One region of the Planococcus alkaliphilus genome, then DNA from elsewhere that is predicted to be linked to it. Evidence: a T-box and tRNA genes for the amino acid it is inferred to sense, from the RefSeq annotation. Region 1 holds a T-box; the other regions hold tRNA genes.

Region 1 (6,187 bases):
CGCCAAGGGAATGCCGAAGTAAAATCTGAAGAAGTCGGTGAGTTGGTCATGGACCGTTTAGCTGGCATCGATGAAGTCGCTTATGTTCGATTTGCATCAGTCTACCGCCAGTTTAAAGACATTACTGTATTTATCGATGAATTGAAGGATTTATTGAAAAAGAGTCCGGATGATAAGAAGTCCGAGTAAGGCGGTGAATCATGACAGCTTTGTATAAGGAACTCCAGCCTGCAGATTCTTTCCGAATTGTTATGCCATATCCTTTTTCGAACTACGACCGCCAGCTGTTGACGCTTCTCTATCAGCCGCTTGTCGGTGCAGAAGCCATCGCTTTTTACTTGACGCTTTGGGCGGAAGGGGAAGAAGGCACAGATGAAGCGACGCATTATATGTTAATGAATACGCTTGGCGTCTCCATTTCCCGGATTTTCGAATCGCGGATCCAATTGGAAGCGATCGGCTTATTGAAAACGTACCGCAAAGACCAAGAAAACCGTTCGTTTGTCTATGAGCTTTGTCCGCCGCTCGATCCGAAAAGTTTTTTTGCGGATCCGCTGCTGTCGATGTTCCTTTTTAGCAAAGTGGGGGAAACGACGTACCGGAAAGTAAGAGACCGTTTTGTGGTCCATCGTGAAATCCTGGAAGGCTATGCGGAAGTATCCCGGACATTTACGGATATTTTCCAGCCGGTCCATGCGAAAGCGGGCTATCCGTCCCAAACCGATAATTTGCAGGAACGCAAAAAGGGCTCTTATGAAGCTGAAGGGGAATTTGATTTTTCATTATTGCGCCAAGGTTTGTCTGAACAGTTGGTGCCGCATAAAGTGCTGACGGCGAGCATCCGGGAACTCATCGCAAAACTCGCGTTCCTGTATAGCTGGGGTCCCCTCGAAATGCAGAAAGTCATTTTGCTCGCAATTGACGATGATTACAAATTGACGCTTGAGAGTTTAAAGAAAGCGGCAGCTGATTATTATAAATTGACCGTAGCCACGACAGCCCCTCAATTGGTTCAAGTGAAGAAAAAAGAAACGCCGAAAAAGGAAGCGCCGAAAACAAAAGAAGATGAATTGATCGATTACCTCGAATCGGCTTCTCCGGTTGAAGTGTTAAGAGACATTGCGAATGGGAAGGAGCCGTTGCCGGCAGATGTCCAGCTAGCGAATCAACTGGTTATCCAGCACGGCATGGAGCCTGCTGTCGTCAATGTCCTCCTGCAGTATGTCTTGCTGCGGACGGATATGAAGTTGACAAAGGCTTATGTTGAAAAACTCGCATCCCATTGGCTTCGTAAGAACGTCAAAACGGCGAAGGAAGCGATGGATCTTGCGCGGATCGAGCACGAACAGTATTTAAAATGGAAATCGGAAGGATCTCCGACAGCAAAAACGAGAAGTTCTTCTTCCAGCCGGAAACCGGTGAGGGAAGAGAAACTGCCGGAATGGTTTTATAAGAAAGACGATGTTCAGCCAGCGAAAGAGGCGGACAACACGGAAGACCTCGAAGCGGCAAAACAAAAATTATTAGCGAAATATGCGATGAAGAAAGGTAAGGGTGATTAAATGGAACCGATCCGGGAGACCTTAAAACGTGTCGTGAATGCCCCTGCTTTTTCCGAACGCTATAATGCGATGCGGCAGGAAGTACTGGAGCATCCAGGCGTTCAGCATTTTTTAGATGAACATTCTTCGGAAATTGATAAAAACATTGTCGACAGGGGGATGGGGAAACTCTATGAATACATCGACCAATCCCATGACTGCAATAAATGCCCGAGCCTTGGTGCCTGCATCAACCACTTAAAAGGGTTTGAACCGAATTTGGTTCTTGAACGCAGCAATATCGGAATTTCGTATACTCCGTGCCGCCTGAAAAACGAGCACGACAACAAACGCCGGGCGTCGTCATTGATCCACAGCATGTATATGCCGAAAGAAGTCATGGAAGCGACGTTGTCCGGTTTTGAATTGGATGCGAGCCGCTTAGAAGCGTTTAATGCCGTCGATTCGTTCCTGGACGCCACTAAGGGTCCAGGGGAGATGCCGGAAAAAGGCTTATACCTTTACGGCAAGTTCGGCATTGGCAAATCTTATTTGCTTAGTGCTGTAGCAAATGCGTTGGCCGAAAAGAACATTAAATCGGTTTTGGTATTCGTCCCTGAATTCATGCGTGAAATGAAACAGGCAATCGGCGACCAAACCTTGCAGGAAAAAGTGGATTATGTCAAAAAAGCGGATGTCTTGATGTTGGATGATATCGGAGCAGAAGCGATGTCGAGCTGGACGCGCGATGAAGTGCTCGGAACGATTCTCCATTACCGGATGGCTGAAAAGCTGCCGACTTTCATGACATCGAATTTCAGTTATTCGGAACTTCAGCATCATTTGACGTATTCACAGCGCGGCGAAAAAGAAGATTTAAAAGCGGCGCGCGTAATGGAACGCATCCGTGCCTTGACGGCTCCGGTTATGTTGGACGGGCAAAACCGACGAATTTAATCACACAAGGTGTTGTCTTTTTAAAGTTTTCGTCGTATAGTAAAAACAATCGATACAATATAATGCGTTGACAAGGACAAGAGTGGATTTGTACGGCTTATAGAGAGAGAAGCCCCGGCTGAAAGCTTCTTAGTACGGCAAACACACTTACCACCTTTGAGCAGCAATTGTGAAATCTTTCAGTAGCAATTGACGGTACCGGCCCGTTAGCCGATGCAGAGCTTCATTTTGAATTGGATTCGTCCGTTCAAGATAGAAGAAGGGTGGAACCACGAACTTAAGCTTCGTCCCTTTGGGATGAGGCTTTTTTTTATTGGTTTCATTTAGGGCAGACATCTTGGAAGCCGAGAACTAAGGCTAGATGTTCGGCCTAGAACATAAAAAAAGGAGAGAGCAGAATGTCAGACATGATTCAATTAACATTCCCAGACGGTGCAGTAAAGGAGTTTCCGAAAGGCACAACAACTGAAGAGATTGCCCAGTCGATCAGCCCAGGCCTTCGCAAGAAAGCACTTGCCGGTAAAGTAGGCGAGCATTTGGTTGATTTGAAATCACCGATTGCAGAAGACGGCAGCATTGCAATCATTACGCCGGAATCAGATGAAGCGTTGGAAATCCTTCGCCATTCATCTGCTCATCTATTGGCACAAGCGATCAAACGCATTTACAAAGATGCGAAACTTGGAGTCGGCCCGGTCATTGAAAACGGCTTCTACTACGACATCGATACAGCAGAATCGATTTCAGCAGAAGACTTGCCTGCCATCGAAAAAGAAATGAAGAAGATCATCAACGAAAATATTGAAATCGTTCGCCACGACGTTTCGCGTGCAGAAGCTCAAAAACGGTTTGCAGCGATCGAAGATCCATATAAATTGGAACTTTTAGAAGCGATTCCAGAAGACGAGCAAGTATCGATCTATGAGCAAGGCGAATTTTTCGACCTTTGCCGTGGAATCCACGTGCCATCAACTGGCAAATTAAAAGAATTCAAATTGCTGAGCGTGGCGGGTGCATACTGGAGAGGCGACAGTGACAATAAAATGCTGCAGCGCATCTACGGCACTGCTTTCTTCAAAAAAGAGGATTTAAAAGCGCATCTTGAAATGCTTGAAGAAGCGAAAGAACGCGACCACCGCAAAATCGGGAAAGAATTGAATCTATTCATGAACTCCCAAAAAGTGGGCCAAGGCTTGCCGATGTGGCTGCCAAAAGGCGCGACTATCCGCCGCATCATCGAACGCTATATCGTTGATAAAGAAGAAAGCCTAGGATATGACCATGTGTATACTCCGGTTATGGGAAGCGTGGACCTTTATAAAACAAGCGGCCACTGGGATCATTACCAGGAAGATATGTTCCCGGTCATGCAGATGGACAACGAGGAATTGGTTCTTCGTCCGATGAACTGCCCGCACCATATGATGATCTTCAAACAAGGCATCCATTCATATCGCCAGCTGCCGATCCGCATCGCAGAACTAGGTTTGATGCACCGCTACGAAATGTCTGGTGCATTGTCTGGACTGCAGCGTGTTCGCGGCATGACATTGAACGACGCACACATTTTCGTACGCCCGGACCAAATCAAAGAAGAATTTAAACGCGTGGTCAACTTAGTGATCGATGTGTATAAAGACTTTGATCTTAAAGATTATTCTTTCCGCGTTTCCTACCGCGACCCGGCAGACAAAGAGAAATACTTTGACGACGATGCAATGTGGGAACGTGCACAATCCATGCTGAAAGAAGCAATGGACGATCTTGGATTGGATTACGTGGAAGTAGAAGGCGAAGCGGCATTCTACGGACCGAAACTCGATGTCCAAGTCAAAACAGCTCTAGGCAAAGAAGAAACACTTTCAACTGTCCAGCTGGATTTCTTGCTTCCTGAGCGTTTCGACCTGACTTATATCGGAGAAGACGGCAAACAGCACCGTCCAGTCGTCATCCACCGCGGCGTTGTTTCGACTATGGAACGTTTTGTTGCTTTCTTGATCGAAGAATACAAAGGGGCATTCCCGACTTGGCTGGCTCCAGTTCAAGTGGAAGTGATTCCGGTATCGCTCGATGCACACAGCGACTACGCGAAAAACGTCCAAGAGAAATTGCAATCTCATCGATTGCGCGTCGATATCGACGAACGCGATGAGAAGCTTGGCTACAAAATCCGCGAAGCGCAGATGCAGAAAGTTCCGTATATGCTGGTTCTTGGAGACCAGGAAGTTGAAAACGGTTCGGTCAACGTCCGTAAATACGGAGAACAGAAATCCGAAAGCATGCCGTTTGACGATTTCTTGAAAATGATTCAAGGCGAACTTCGCTAAAGGGTTGACATGCCCTTAGGTGCATGGTATTATGAATAAGGTTATAGAATACTTATATGTGCAAGCAGGAGCACCCGCTTCTCACCTGATCGACCAGTTGTTGGCAGGTAGACACGATTTTGACTTTATCACGCTGCGGCGTGCTGTCATAAATTGCGGGTGGGCCGAACGAGGCCCATCCGCTTTTGTTTTGGATCGGACCTGTAAGCCGACATGGTCGGTTACACATGTTAAGCTATTCGCGACACTATCCGGAGGTGGATTAATATTAGCAAAGACATCAATGTAAATGAAGGTATTCGTGCACGTGAGTTACGGGTTATTGATCAGAACGGTGAGCAACTCGGTATTAAAACACGTAACGAAGCACTTGAAATTGCTGCACGTGTCAACTTGGATCTTGTACTAGTGGCTCCTCAAGCTAAGCCGCCGGTCGCACGTATCATGGACCATGGTAAATTCAAGTTCGAACAGCAAAAGAAAGACCGTGAAATTCGTAAAAATCAAAAAGTGATCGTAGTGAAAGAAGTGCGTTTGAGCCCTTCAATCGACGAACACGATTTTAACACGAAACTTCGCAATGCGATTAAGTTCCTTGAAAAAGGGGACAAAGTCAAAGCTTCAATCCGCTTTAAAGGCCGTGCGATCACGCACAAAGAAATCGGACAGCGCGTCCTTGAACGCTTCGCAGAAGCATGCAAGGAAGTTGCGACGGTTGAACAGCGCCCTAAAATGGATGGCCGCAGCATGTTCTTGATGCTTGCGCCAGTTAACGAAAAAGAATAACAGATCAATTGTTTAGGAGGAATTCGAAATGCCGAAAATGAAAAGCCACCGCGGTGCGATGAAACGTTTCAAGAAAACTGGAACTGGTAAAGTAAAACGCAACCGTTCACACACAAGCCACTTATTTGCAAACAAATCGACTAAGCAAAAACGTCACCTACGTAAAGGGAAACTTGTTTCTGCAGGCGACTTGAAACGCATCAAATCTCTTATCTATAACATGAAGTAATATTGAAAAGCGTAAACGGCCGTTCAGCTCCGGCAGACTTAAGATGATCTTCCGAAGCGGCGTTCTTTGCCGCACAGGAAGGACAGCTTAAGACCGAGGAGCTGGCCGTTGGAGTCTGGACAAGACCAACACACGAACAAAAAATCGAATTTTATATATTCAAGCAGGAGGTAATGTGATATGCCACGCGTAAAAGGTGGAACAGTGACGCGCCAGCGTCGTAAAAAGGTCATTAAATTAGCAAAAGGTTATTATGGTGCAAAGCACATCCTTTTCAAAGTAGCAAACCAGCAGGTAATGAAGTCAGGTAACTATGCTTACCGTGACCGTCGCAATAAAAAACGTGA
Region 2 (6,187 bases), 1.3 Mb from region 1:
TTATAAAAAATGATTGGTGGAGCCTAGCGGGATCGAACCGCTGACCTCCTGCGTGCAAGGCAGGCGCTCTCCCAGCTGAGCTAAGGCCCCAAGAAGAAAAATTATGGTGGGCCTAAATGGACTCGAACCATCGACCTCACGCTTATCAGGCGTGCGCTCTAACCAGCTGAGCTATAGGCCCTCTTGGGAATATCAAAATTGAAAAATTCACATGAATCCTTCAAAACTGAACGCAAAACGTCAACACAAGATCTGGAGATCTTGTTTCCGAATAAATCCTTAGAAAGGAGGTGATCCAGCCGCACCTTCCGATACGGCTACCTTGTTACGACTTCACCCCAATCACCTGTCCCACCTTCGGCGGCTGGCTCCCGTAAGGGTTACCCCACCGACTTCGGGTGTTACAAACTCTCGTGGTGTGACGGGCGGTGTGTACAAGGCCCGGGAACGTATTCACCGTGGCATGCTGATCCACGATTACTAGCGATTCCGGCTTCATGCAGGCGAGTTGCAGCCTGCAATCCGAACTGAGAACGGTTTTCTGGGATTGGCTCCCCCTCGCGGGTTGGCTGCCCTTTGTACCGTCCATTGTAGCACGTGTGTAGCCCAGGTCATAAGGGGCATGATGATTTGACGTCATCCCCACCTTCCTCCGGTTTGTCACCGGCAGTCACCTTAGAGTGCCCAACTGAATGCTGGCAACTAAGATCAAGGGTTGCGCTCGTTGCGGGACTTAACCCAACATCTCACGACACGAGCTGACGACAACCATGCACCACCTGTCACCGCTGTCCCCGAAGGGAAAGCCTTGTCTCCAAGGCGGGCAGCGGGATGTCAAGACCTGGTAAGGTTCTTCGCGTTGCTTCGAATTAAACCACATGCTCCACCGCTTGTGCGGGCCCCCGTCAATTCCTTTGAGTTTCAGCCTTGCGGCCGTACTCCCCAGGCGGAGTGCTTAATGCGTTAGCTGCAGCACTAAGGGGCGGAAACCCCCTAACACTTAGCACTCATCGTTTACGGCGTGGACTACCAGGGTATCTAATCCTGTTTGCTCCCCACGCTTTCGCGCCTCAGCGTCAGTTACAGACCAGAAAGTCGCCTTCGCCACTGGTGTTCCTCCACATCTCTACGCATTTCACCGCTACACGTGGAATTCCACTTTCCTCTTCTGCACTCAAGTTCCCCAGTTTCCAATGACCCTCCACGGTTGAGCCGTGGGCTTTCACATCAGACTTAAGGAACCGCCTGCGCGCGCTTTACGCCCAATAATTCCGGACAACGCTTGCCACCTACGTATTACCGCGGCTGCTGGCACGTAGTTAGCCGTGGCTTTCTGGTGAGGTACCGTCAAGGTACCAATAGTTAGTTGGTACGTGTTCTTCCCTCACAACAGAGTTTTACGATCCGAAAACCTTCGTCACTCACGCGGCGTTGCTCCGTCAGACTTGCGTCCATTGCGGAAGATTCCCTACTGCTGCCTCCCGTAGGAGTCTGGGCCGTGTCTCAGTCCCAGTGTGGCCGGTCACCCTCTCAGGTCGGCTACGCATCGTGGCCTTGGTGGGCCGTTACCCCACCAACTAGCTAATGCGCCGCGGGCCCATCCTGCAGTGACAGCCGAAACCGTCTTTCCGTGAAGCCTCAGGTGAGGCTTCAAACTATTCGGTATTAGCACCGGTTTCCCGGAGTTATCCCGATCTGCAGGGCAGGTTGCCCACGTGTTACTCACCCGTCCGCCGCTAAACGCTTGGAGCAAGCTCCAAGTGTTCCGCTCGACTTGCATGTATTAGGCACGCCGCCAGCGTTCGTCCTGAGCCAGGATCAAACTCTCCATTATAGAGTAGTATTGATTGCTCAATGCTGGCGCATCGCCGCCTCCGAAAAGACGGGCGATTCGCTTTGATCTGGCAAAAGCCTGATCAGTAAGTTGTGGCGCGGGACCAGAAGGTCCGTTGCCGATATTGTTGACGTTTTGCTGTTCAGTTTTCAAGGTTCATTATAAAAATTGGTGGAGCCTAGCGGGATCGAACCGCTGACCTCCTGCGTGCAAGGCAGGCGCTCTCCCAGCTGAGCTAAGGCCCCATTGAATGGTCGGGAAGACAGGATTCGAACCTGCGACCCCTTGGTCCCAAACCAAGTGCTCTACCAAGCTGAGCTACTTCCCGAACTTAAATGCTGAGTGTAAAAATATGGCGCGCCCGAGAGGACTCGAACCTCTAACCGCTTGATTCGTAGTCAAGTACTCTATCCAATTGAGCTACGGGCGCTTATTCATGATGAAAACCTGACGGTTTTTTCTGCAAACAAAGATGGTGCCGAGGACCGGAATCGAACCGGTACGGTAGTCACCTACCGCAGGATTTTAAGTCCTGTGCGTCTGCCAGTTCCGCCACCCCGGCATGGGTCGGCTTTGAATTGCTGCAAAAAATTGGAGCGGAAGACGGGGGTCGAACCCGCGACCTCCACCTTGGCAAGGTGGCGTTCTACCACTGAACTACTTCCGCAAAAATGGTGCGGGTGAAGGGAGTCGAACCCCCACGCCCGAAGGCGCTAGATCCTAAGTCTAGTGCGTCTGCCAGTTCCGCCACACCCGCGTGGCAATAATGAAATTAAAATGGTGAGCCATGAAGGATTCGAACCTTCGACCCTCTGATTAAAAGTCAGATGCTCTACCAACTGAGCTAATGGCTCTCACGAAAAGTGGTGCCGGAGAAAGGACTTGAACCCTCAACCTACTGATTACAAGTCAGTTGCTCTACCAGTTGAGCTACTCCGGCGAAAGAGAAAAAATGGTGGAGGATGACGGGATCGAACCGCCGACCCTCTGCTTGTAAGGCAGATGCTCTCCCAGCTGAGCTAATCCTCCAGTATGTATGCCCAGCGACGTCCTACTCTCACAGGGGGAGACCCCCAACTACCATCGGCGCAAAAGAGCTTAACTTCCGTGTTCGGGATGGGAACGGGTGTGGCCTCTTTGCCATCATCACTGGACTATTTGATTTTTGAAAGACAAGTTTTATTATACCAATTCTGACCGGTATTTCAAGCTTTTTTTAAAAAAACTTTTGCCTTATTCTTTCAAAACTGGATATTCGACATGAAACAAAGGAAACGCGCTCTTCAGAAAGCCATTTTGGTTAAGTCCTCGATCGATTAGTATTCGTCAGCTGCACGTGTCGCCACGCTTCCACCTCGAACCTATCTACCTCATCGTCTTTGAGGGATCTTACTTGCTTGCGCAATGGGAAATCTCATCTTGAGGGGGGCTTCGTGCTTAGATGCTTTCAGCACTTATCCCGGCCACACATAGCTACCCAGCGATGCCCTTGGCAGAACAACTGGTACACCAGCGGTGTGTCCATCCCGGTCCTCTCGTACTAAGGACAGCTCCTCTCAAATTTCCTGCGCCCGCGACGGATAGGGACCGAACTGTCTCACGACGTTCTGAACCCAGCTCGCGTACCGCTTTAATGGGCGAACAGCCCAACCCTTGGGACCGACTACAGCCCCAGGATGCGATGAGCCGACATCGAGGTGCCAAACCTCCCCGTCGATGTGGACTCTTGGGGGAGATAAGCCTGTTATCCCCGGGGTAGCTTTTATCCGTTGAGCGATGGCCCTTCCATGCGGAACCACCGGATCACTAAGCCCGTCTTTCGACCCTGCTCGACCTGTACGTCTCGCAGTCAAGCTCCCTTGTGCCTTTACACTCTGCGAATGATTTCCAACCATTCTGAGGGAACCTTTGGGCGCCTCCGTTACTCTTTAGGAGGCGACCGCCCCAGTCAAACTGCCCGCCTGACACTGTCTCCCACCCCGATCAGGGGTGTGGGTTAGAATTTCAATACAACCAGGGTAGTATCCCACCGACGCCTCCTCCGAAGCTGGCGCTCCGGGCTCAAAGGCTCCTACCTATCCTGTACAAGTTGCACCAAAATTCAATATCAGGCTACAGTAAAGCTCCACGGGGTCTTTCCGTCCTGTCGCGGGTAACCTGCATCTTCACAGGTACTATAATTTCACCGAGTCTCTCGTTGAGACAGTGCCCAGATCGTTACGCCTTTCGTGCGGGTCGGAACTTACCCGACAAGGAATTTCGCTACCTTAGGACCGTTATAGTTACGGCCGCCGTTTACTGGGGCTTCAGTTCGCACCTTCGCTTGCGCTAAGCACTCCCCTTAACCTTCCAGCACCGGGCAGGCGTCAGCCCCTATACGTCACCTTACGGTTTTGCAGAGACCTGTGTTTTTGCTAAACAGTCGCCTGGGCCTATTCACTGCGGCTCTCTCGGGCTGTAACACCCTACCAGAGCACCCCTTCTCCCGAAGTTACGGGGTCATTTTGCCGAGTTCCTTAACGAGAGTTCACTCGCTCACCTTAGAATTCTCTTCTCGCCTACCTGTGTCGGTTTGCGGTACGGGCACCTCCCGCCTCGCTAGAGGCTTTTCTTGGCAGTGTGAAATCAGGGACTCGAGGATGAATCCTCTTGCCGTCACAGCTTAACGTATCAGGAATGGGATTTGCCTCATTCCACGCCTCACTGCTTGGACGCGCACAACCAACGGCGCGCTCACCTTATCCTTCTGCGTCCCCCCATTGCTCAAACGGCGGGGAGGTGGTACAGGAATATCAACCTGTTGTCCATCGTCTACGCCTATCGGCCTCGACTTAGGTCCCGACTGACCCTGAGCGGACGAGCCTTCCTCAGGAAACCTTAGGCATTCGGTGGACGGGATTCTCACCCGTCTTTCGTTACTCATACCGGCATTCTCACTTCTAAGCGCTCCACCAGTCCTTCCGGTCTGACTTCAACGCCCTTAGAACGCTCTCCTACCACGGACCTCAGATGAGGTCCATCCACAGCTTCGGTAATCCGTTTAGCCCCGGTACATTTTCGGCGCAGTGTCACTCGACCAGTGAGCTATTACGCACTCTTTAAATGATGGCTGCTTCTAAGCCAACATCCTGGTTGTCTAAGCAACGCCACATCCTTTTCCACTTAACGGATATTTGGGGACCTTAGCTGGTGGTCTGGGCTGTTTCCCTCTTGACTACGGATCTTATCACTCGCAGTCTGACTCCCAATCATAAATCACTGGCATTCGGAGTTTGTCTGAATTCGGTAACCCGGGATGGGCCCCTAGTCCAAACAGTGCTCTACCTCCAGGATTCTAAACGATTGAGGCTAGCCCTAAAGCTATTTCGGAGAGAACCAGCTATCTCCAGGTTCGATTGGAATTTCTCCGCTACCCACACCTCATCCCCGCACTTTTCAACGTGCGTGGGTTCGGGCCTCCAGTAAGTGTTACCTTACCTTCACCCTGGACATGGGTAGATCACCTGGTTTCGGGTCTACAACTGCATACTCATTCGCCCTATTCAGACTCGCTTTCGCTGCGGCTCCGCCTTCTCAGCTTAACCTTGCATGCAATCGTAACTCGCCGGTTCATTCTACAAAAGGCACGCCATCACCCATTAACGGGCTTTGACTACTTGTAGGCACACGGTTTCAGGATCTGTTTCACTCCCCTTCCGGGGTGCTTTTCACCTTTCCCTCACGGTACTGGTTCACTATCGGTCACTAGGGAGTATTTAGCCTTGGGAGATGGTCCTCCCGGATTCCGACGGAATTTCACGTGTTCCGCCGTACTCAGGATCCACTCGGGAGATCCGAACCTTTCAGCTACAGGGCTGTTACCTTGTCTCGCGGACCGTTCCAGGTCGCTTCGCTTAAATTCGGATTTTGTAACTCCGCAATGAGTGTCCTACAACCCCAAGAGGCAAGCCTCTTGGTTTGGGCTGTTCCCGTTTCGCTCGCCGCTACTCAGGGAATCGCATTTGCTTTCTCTTCCTCCAGGTACTTAGATGTTTCAGTTCCCTGGGTCTGCCTTCTCATGTGCTATGTATTCACACATGGATACCGCCCCATTAAAGGCGGTGGGTTCCCCCATTCGGAAATCTCCGGATCATCGCTCACTTACAGCTCCCCGAAGCATATCGGTGTTAGTGCCGTCCTTCTTCGGCTCCTAGTGCCAAGGCATTCACCGTGCGCCCTTTCTAACTTAACCAAGTGGTTTGTTAAAAAGTGGATCCCAATTGGGATCGTGCTTGCATGAATTGCTTGTTTTCATTTGTTTCAATGTCGTTTTATCCAGTTTTCAAAGAACAAGTTTGAAGTCACAAAACAGGC
Region 3 (6,187 bases), 1.2 Mb from region 1:
GAGGACCATCTCCCAAGGCTAAATACTCCCTAGTGACCGATAGTGAACCAGTACCGTGAGGGAAAGGTGAAAAGCACCCCGGAAGGGGAGTGAAACAGATCCTGAAACCGTGTGCCTACAAGTAGTCAAAGCCCGTTAATGGGTGATGGCGTGCCTTTTGTAGAATGAACCGGCGAGTTACGATTGCATGCAAGGTTAAGCTGAGAAGGCGGAGCCGCAGCGAAAGCGAGTCTGAATAGGGCGAATGAGTATGCAGTTGTAGACCCGAAACCAGGTGATCTACCCATGTCCAGGGTGAAGGTAAGGTAACACTTACTGGAGGCCCGAACCCACGCACGTTGAAAAGTGCGGGGATGAGGTGTGGGTAGCGGAGAAATTCCAATCGAACCTGGAGATAGCTGGTTCTCTCCGAAATAGCTTTAGGGCTAGCCTCAATCGTTTAGAATCCTGGAGGTAGAGCACTGTTTGGACTAGGGGCCCATCCCGGGTTACCGAATTCAGACAAACTCCGAATGCCAGTGATTTATGATTGGGAGTCAGACTGCGAGTGATAAGATCCGTAGTCAAGAGGGAAACAGCCCAGACCACCAGCTAAGGTCCCCAAATATCCGTTAAGTGGAAAAGGATGTGGCGTTGCTTAGACAACCAGGATGTTGGCTTAGAAGCAGCCATCATTTAAAGAGTGCGTAATAGCTCACTGGTCGAGTGACACTGCGCCGAAAATGTACCGGGGCTAAACGGATTACCGAAGCTGTGGATGGACCTCATCTGAGGTCCGTGGTAGGAGAGCGTTCTAAGGGCGTTGAAGTCAGACCGGAAGGACTGGTGGAGCGCTTAGAAGTGAGAATGCCGGTATGAGTAACGAAAGACGGGTGAGAATCCCGTCCACCGAATGCCTAAGGTTTCCTGAGGAAGGCTCGTCCGCTCAGGGTCAGTCGGGACCTAAGTCGAGGCCGATAGGCGTAGACGATGGACAACAGGTTGATATTCCTGTACCACCTCCCCGCCGTTTGAGCAATGGGGGGACGCAGAAGGATAAGGTGAGCGCGCCGTTGGTTGTGCGCGTCCAAGCAGTGAGGCGTGGAATGAGGCAAATCCCATTCCTGATACGTTAAGCTGTGACGGCAAGAGGATTCATCCTCGAGTCCCTGATTTCACACTGCCAAGAAAAGCCTCTAGCGAGGCGGGAGGTGCCCGTACCGCAAACCGACACAGGTAGGCGAGAAGAGAATTCTAAGGTGAGCGAGTGAACTCTCGTTAAGGAACTCGGCAAAATGACCCCGTAACTTCGGGAGAAGGGGTGCTCTGGTAGGGTGAATAGCCCGAGAGAGCCGCAGTGAATAGGCCCAGGCGACTGTTTAGCAAAAACACAGGTCTCTGCAAAACCGTAAGGTGACGTATAGGGGCTGACGCCTGCCCGGTGCTGGAAGGTTAAGGGGAGTGCTTAGCGCAAGCGAAGGTGCGAACTGAAGCCCCAGTAAACGGCGGCCGTAACTATAACGGTCCTAAGGTAGCGAAATTCCTTGTCGGGTAAGTTCCGACCCGCACGAAAGGCGTAACGATCTGGGCACTGTCTCAACGAGAGACTCGGTGAAATTATAGTACCTGTGAAGATGCAGGTTACCCGCGACAGGACGGAAAGACCCCGTGGAGCTTTACTGTAGCCTGATATTGAATTTTGGTGCAACTTGTACAGGATAGGTAGGAGCCTTTGAGCCCGGAGCGCCAGCTTCGGAGGAGGCGTCGGTGGGATACTACCCTGGTTGTATTGAAATTCTAACCCACACCCCTGATCGGGGTGGGAGACAGTGTCAGGCGGGCAGTTTGACTGGGGCGGTCGCCTCCTAAAGAGTAACGGAGGCGCCCAAAGGTTCCCTCAGAATGGTTGGAAATCATTCGCAGAGTGTAAAGGCACAAGGGAGCTTGACTGCGAGACGTACAGGTCGAGCAGGGTCGAAAGACGGGCTTAGTGATCCGGTGGTTCCGCATGGAAGGGCCATCGCTCAACGGATAAAAGCTACCCCGGGGATAACAGGCTTATCTCCCCCAAGAGTCCACATCGACGGGGAGGTTTGGCACCTCGATGTCGGCTCATCGCATCCTGGGGCTGTAGTCGGTCCCAAGGGTTGGGCTGTTCGCCCATTAAAGCGGTACGCGAGCTGGGTTCAGAACGTCGTGAGACAGTTCGGTCCCTATCCGTCGCGGGCGCAGGAAATTTGAGAGGAGCTGTCCTTAGTACGAGAGGACCGGGATGGACACACCGCTGGTGTACCAGTTGTTCTGCCAAGGGCATCGCTGGGTAGCTATGTGTGGCCGGGATAAGTGCTGAAAGCATCTAAGCACGAAGCCCCCCTCAAGATGAGATTTCCCATTGCGCAAGCAAGTAAGATCCCTCAAAGACGATGAGGTAGATAGGTTCGAGGTGGAAGCGTGGCGACACGTGCAGCTGACGAATACTAATCGATCGAGGACTTAACCAAAATGGCTTTCTGAAGCGCGCGTTTCCTGTATTCAATGTCGAATATCCAGTTTTGAGTGAACAAGTCACTCTGAAAAAAATAGTCCAGTGATGATGGCAAAGAGGCCACACCCGTTCCCATCCCGAACACGGAAGTTAAGCTCTTTTGCGCCGATGGTAGTTGGGGGTCTCCCCCTGTGAGAGTAGGACGTCGCTGGGCTATTCTATGTTTTTTTTACCGCAACGAATCTTTTACCTTGCTTCCATAGCTCAGCAGGTAGAGTGCTTCCATGGTAAGGAAGAGGTCACCGGTTCGAACCCGGTTGGAAGCTTTTTGATTTCCATAAGGTTTTGTAGATTGGTGAGAGACTGTTATACTATTTATATTGGCCCCTTGGTCAAGCGGTTAAGACACCGCCCTTTCACGGCGGTAACACGGGTTCGAATCCCGTAGGGGTCACCAAATTGTTTTTTAAAAACAATTTATAGAAATAAATTTTGATTTTCGTGGAGGATTAGCTCAGCTGGGAGAGCATCTGCCTTACAAGCAGAGGGTCGGCGGTTCGATCCCGTCATCCTCCACCATTCTTCTCGGTGGGGTAGCGAAGTGGCTAAACGCGGCGGACTGTAAATCCGCTCCTTCGGGTTCGGCAGTTCGAATCTGCCCCCCACCACCAGTTTTATCTTTGGGGTATAGCCAAGCGGTAAGGCAACGGGTTTTGATCCCGTCATGCCCTGGTTCGAATCCAGGTACCCCAGCCATTTTTTTTCGAGCCATTAGCTCAGTTGGTAGAGCATCTGACTTTTAATCAGAGGGTCGAAGGTTCGAATCCTTCATGGCTCATTTTTATTTTTTCCTGCGCCTGTTCAGCGCGGGGCCTTAGCTCAGCTGGGAGAGCGCGACGCTGGCAGTGTCGAGGTCAGGGGTTCGAGCCCCCTAGGCTCCATTGTTCCATGTGTATTTGTACTATCCATGTGTAAAAACCCGTTTCCATTAACTTGGAGACGGGTTTTTTTTAGGGTTCTACACTAATTGTTGGGGTGTTGAAACAATTCGGCCCAAAAAAAGACACGCAATCTCCAAATTCTTTTATACTTGAAATGTCGAATAACAAGTAAAGAAGAGGAGATGCGTGCACTTGAATTTTACCATGAAATTTCCCGGATTAGAAGATGTGAAAATCATGAAGATGGAACAAGTGGAGGACCGGGTGGCCCTGCATGTGGAGTTGGAAGTGAAGGCACACCGTTGCCCGCGTTGCCAGGAGAAGACCCGGCGTGTCCACGATTACCGGATCCAAAAGATCAAACACCTGAAATGGTTTGAACGCCAGACTTACCTTTTCTATAAGAAGAGACGCTACGTATGCGGGGCGTGCGGCAAGAAATTCGCCGAACAGAATTCATTCATCGGCCGCTATCAACGGTTCTCAAAAGAGTGGAACCAAGCGGTTCATGTGCGCAGCGTCAAGGCGAAAACGTTCAAGGAAGTGGCCGGACAATACGGCGCTTCCGCTTCGACCATCGTTCGGCGTTTCGATCTGGTGGCGCTCCAGGAAGTTACTGAAACCGCAAAATTACCGCGTGTGATCGCCATCGACGAATACAAAGGCGACACCCGCGAAGGAAAGTACCAACTGATTATCGCCGATGGCGAAACGAGAGAACCGATCGATATCCTGCCCAACCGGAAAAAAGAGACGATCAAACAGTATCTCCAACAGCACGGAGCTGCGGTGGAAATCGTCGTCATGGACATGAGCCATTCCTTTAAAGCCGCGGTCAAAAAAGCACTCGGCAAACCGGTGATCATCGCCGATCGCTTCCACTTCTGCCGGTACATTTACTGGGCGCTGGACGCGGTCCGCAGACGCGTGCAGAAAAGTTGGAACGACTATGACCGCAAAAAAGGCAAACGGATGCGCTACGTCTTTTACAAAAACAGTGAGAAGTTAACCGAAAAGGACCGTTGGTACTTGAAGCGGTATCTTGAAATGGATGAGGAGCTCAAACGAGCATACGAACTGAAGGAAGCGTATTGCACGTGGTTTCAGGCAAGCAAAAAAAGAGATCCCGAGGAAATCCTCAAGACCAAAGAAGCGTTGCTGGAATTTTATCGGCTGGTGGAACAAGCGGGCATTCCCGAGTTCCAGAAAGCCATGGGCACCTTCCGAAACTGGCAGACGGAAATCTTGAACAGCTTCTCGTTCAAGTATTCCAATGGTTTCTTGGAAGGCATCAATAACCTGACAAAAGTGATTAAGCGGAACGCGTTCGGCTTTCAGAATTTCGAACGCGCCCGCGCCAAAATACTACTGACACACAAGTATAAGAATATGGGAGTTCACGTTGGTTAGAGTGAGGAAGATTTCACCTCACCCCAACATTTGACGGAGAACCTTTTTTAGTTAGTTTCCAATGTATTCGGATTGCGGCCGGAAAATGACATTGTCCCGCTGCTGTTCGAGTACGTGGGCAGTCCAGCCGACTATTCGAGCGACACTGAAAGTGGGTGTGAATAAAGTCGGTGGCATATCAATCGAGCGCATAATGGCAGCTGCATAAAATTCAACGTTTGTGTAAAGGGCACGCCCTGGTTTTCGTTCATTCAGCAAGCGGATGATTTTCTGTTCTGCAGATACAGCTAAATCGAGCCAAGGGTCTTCGCCTGCGAGTGCCAAACAAGTTTCACGCAATAAAATGGAACGCGGATCTTCTGTCCGGTAAATGCGATGGCCGAACCCCATGATTTTCTCTCCTTCATCAAGTTTATGGGCAATGACGGGTTCAATTCGTTCGGGAGATTGGATTTCTTCCAACAGATCGATGACACCAGAAGGAGCGCCGCCATGCAAGGGGCCTTTCATCGTTCCGATCGCTGATGTGATGGCTGACACCATATCCGATTCGGTAGAAACCGTCACCCGTGCGGCGAAAGTGGAGGCGTTCATGCCGTGCTCCATGGTCAATTTTAAATAAGTTTCCAATGCCTCAATTTGGGCAGCTGTCGGCTCTGTACCTTTTAACATCCATAAATAATTGGCCGTGTGGTTCAAATCTTCCCGAGCATCGATGGGTGGGAGTCCTTGCTGTAAGCGGTAGAGTAAAGCCGTTAAAACCGGAAAGACTGAAACGAGAGATAACGCTTGTTGCTCAGGAGTTGTACGTGAAAATTCTTGTTGGCTATAAGCTGAAAGTAAAGTACGCAGCCCGTCCATGATAGGGGCTTCTTTTGGCAGCAATTTCGCGATTTCCAAGATGTGTTCCGGTACTTTCCGGTATTTAATGAAAGAAGCTTCCCAGTCTTCAAGTTCTGCAGCGCTTGCGCTATGCCCATGCCATAAGAAATAAGCCGTTTCTTCAAATGATTTTCCTTTGATCACTTCATGCACTAATTTTCCGCGATAGCGTAATTCCCCTTTATCCCCGTCGACAGATGCAATGCCTGTCTGGACCGCTACTACACCTTTTAAGCCTTTTTGGAACATGTTCCTTCTCCTCCTTTTCTTTTATCATACCTCGCTGTATTGATTATAAAAATTAAAGATATATAATTAAAACAATTCAAATTATTAATCGAGAAAGGAGGCAATTATGGAACTTTCTTGGTTAAAAACTTTTGTGGATGCGGCAGAGACCTTGAACTTCAGAAAGACATCTGAACGTTTGTTGATGTCACAGCCCAATGTGACCGTACACATCCGCTTGTTAGAAGAGAGTCTAGGAATA

The links. A T-box is a leader RNA that pairs with one kind of tRNA and senses whether it is charged. The one in region 1 lies ahead of thrS (threonine--tRNA ligase), so its partner is inferred to be a tRNA-Thr.
Region 2: it encodes a tRNA-Thr, which carries the amino acid that the T-box ahead of thrS (threonine--tRNA ligase) is inferred to sense. The anticodon was not compared.
Region 3: it encodes a tRNA-Thr, which carries the amino acid that the T-box ahead of thrS (threonine--tRNA ligase) is inferred to sense. The anticodon was not compared.

What each region holds. Positions count from the first base shown of each region.
Region 1 is NZ_CM168060.1:1,402,110-1,408,296, forward strand. Features, by position in the region: gene nrdR (transcriptional regulator NrdR) at 1-189, shown strand, start outside; gene AC2EXB_RS07270 (replication initiation and membrane attachment family protein) at 201-1,562, shown strand; gene dnaI (primosomal protein DnaI) at 1,563-2,498, shown strand; T-box leader at 2,557-2,793, shown strand; gene thrS (threonine--tRNA ligase) at 2,897-4,825, shown strand; gene AC2EXB_RS07285 (hypothetical protein) at 4,857-5,114, shown strand; gene infC (translation initiation factor IF-3) at 5,105-5,611, shown strand; gene rpmI (50S ribosomal protein L35) at 5,640-5,840, shown strand; gene rplT (50S ribosomal protein L20) at 6,021-6,187, shown strand, end outside.
Region 2 is NZ_CM168060.1:88,089-94,275, reverse strand. Features, by position in the region: tRNA gene AC2EXB_RS00460 (tRNA-Ala) at 15-90, opposite strand; tRNA gene AC2EXB_RS00455 (tRNA-Ile) at 105-181, opposite strand; rRNA gene AC2EXB_RS00450 (16S ribosomal RNA) at 284-1,834, opposite strand; tRNA gene AC2EXB_RS00445 (tRNA-Ala) at 2,004-2,079, opposite strand; tRNA gene AC2EXB_RS00440 (tRNA-Pro) at 2,086-2,162, opposite strand; tRNA gene AC2EXB_RS00435 (tRNA-Arg) at 2,188-2,264, opposite strand; tRNA gene AC2EXB_RS00430 (tRNA-Leu) at 2,308-2,396, opposite strand; tRNA gene AC2EXB_RS00425 (tRNA-Gly) at 2,427-2,501, opposite strand; tRNA gene AC2EXB_RS00420 (tRNA-Leu) at 2,507-2,591, opposite strand; tRNA gene AC2EXB_RS00415 (tRNA-Lys) at 2,613-2,688, opposite strand; tRNA gene AC2EXB_RS00410 (tRNA-Thr) at 2,699-2,774, opposite strand; tRNA gene AC2EXB_RS00405 (tRNA-Val) at 2,788-2,863, opposite strand; rRNA gene rrf (5S ribosomal RNA) at 2,873-2,988, opposite strand; rRNA gene AC2EXB_RS00395 (23S ribosomal RNA) at 3,131-6,065, opposite strand.
Region 3 is NZ_CM168060.1:164,917-171,103, forward strand. Features, by position in the region: rRNA gene AC2EXB_RS00870 (23S ribosomal RNA) at 1-2,480, shown strand, start outside; rRNA gene rrf (5S ribosomal RNA) at 2,563-2,678, shown strand; tRNA gene AC2EXB_RS00880 (tRNA-Thr) at 2,718-2,790, shown strand; tRNA gene AC2EXB_RS00885 (tRNA-Glu) at 2,847-2,921, shown strand; tRNA gene AC2EXB_RS00890 (tRNA-Val) at 2,968-3,043, shown strand; tRNA gene AC2EXB_RS00895 (tRNA-Tyr) at 3,052-3,135, shown strand; tRNA gene AC2EXB_RS00900 (tRNA-Gln) at 3,146-3,220, shown strand; tRNA gene AC2EXB_RS00905 (tRNA-Lys) at 3,230-3,302, shown strand; tRNA gene AC2EXB_RS00910 (tRNA-Ala) at 3,333-3,405, shown strand; gene AC2EXB_RS00915 (ISL3 family transposase) at 3,592-4,815, shown strand; gene AC2EXB_RS00920 (citrate synthase/methylcitrate synthase) at 4,867-5,946, opposite strand; gene AC2EXB_RS00925 (LysR family transcriptional regulator) at 6,053-6,187, shown strand, end outside.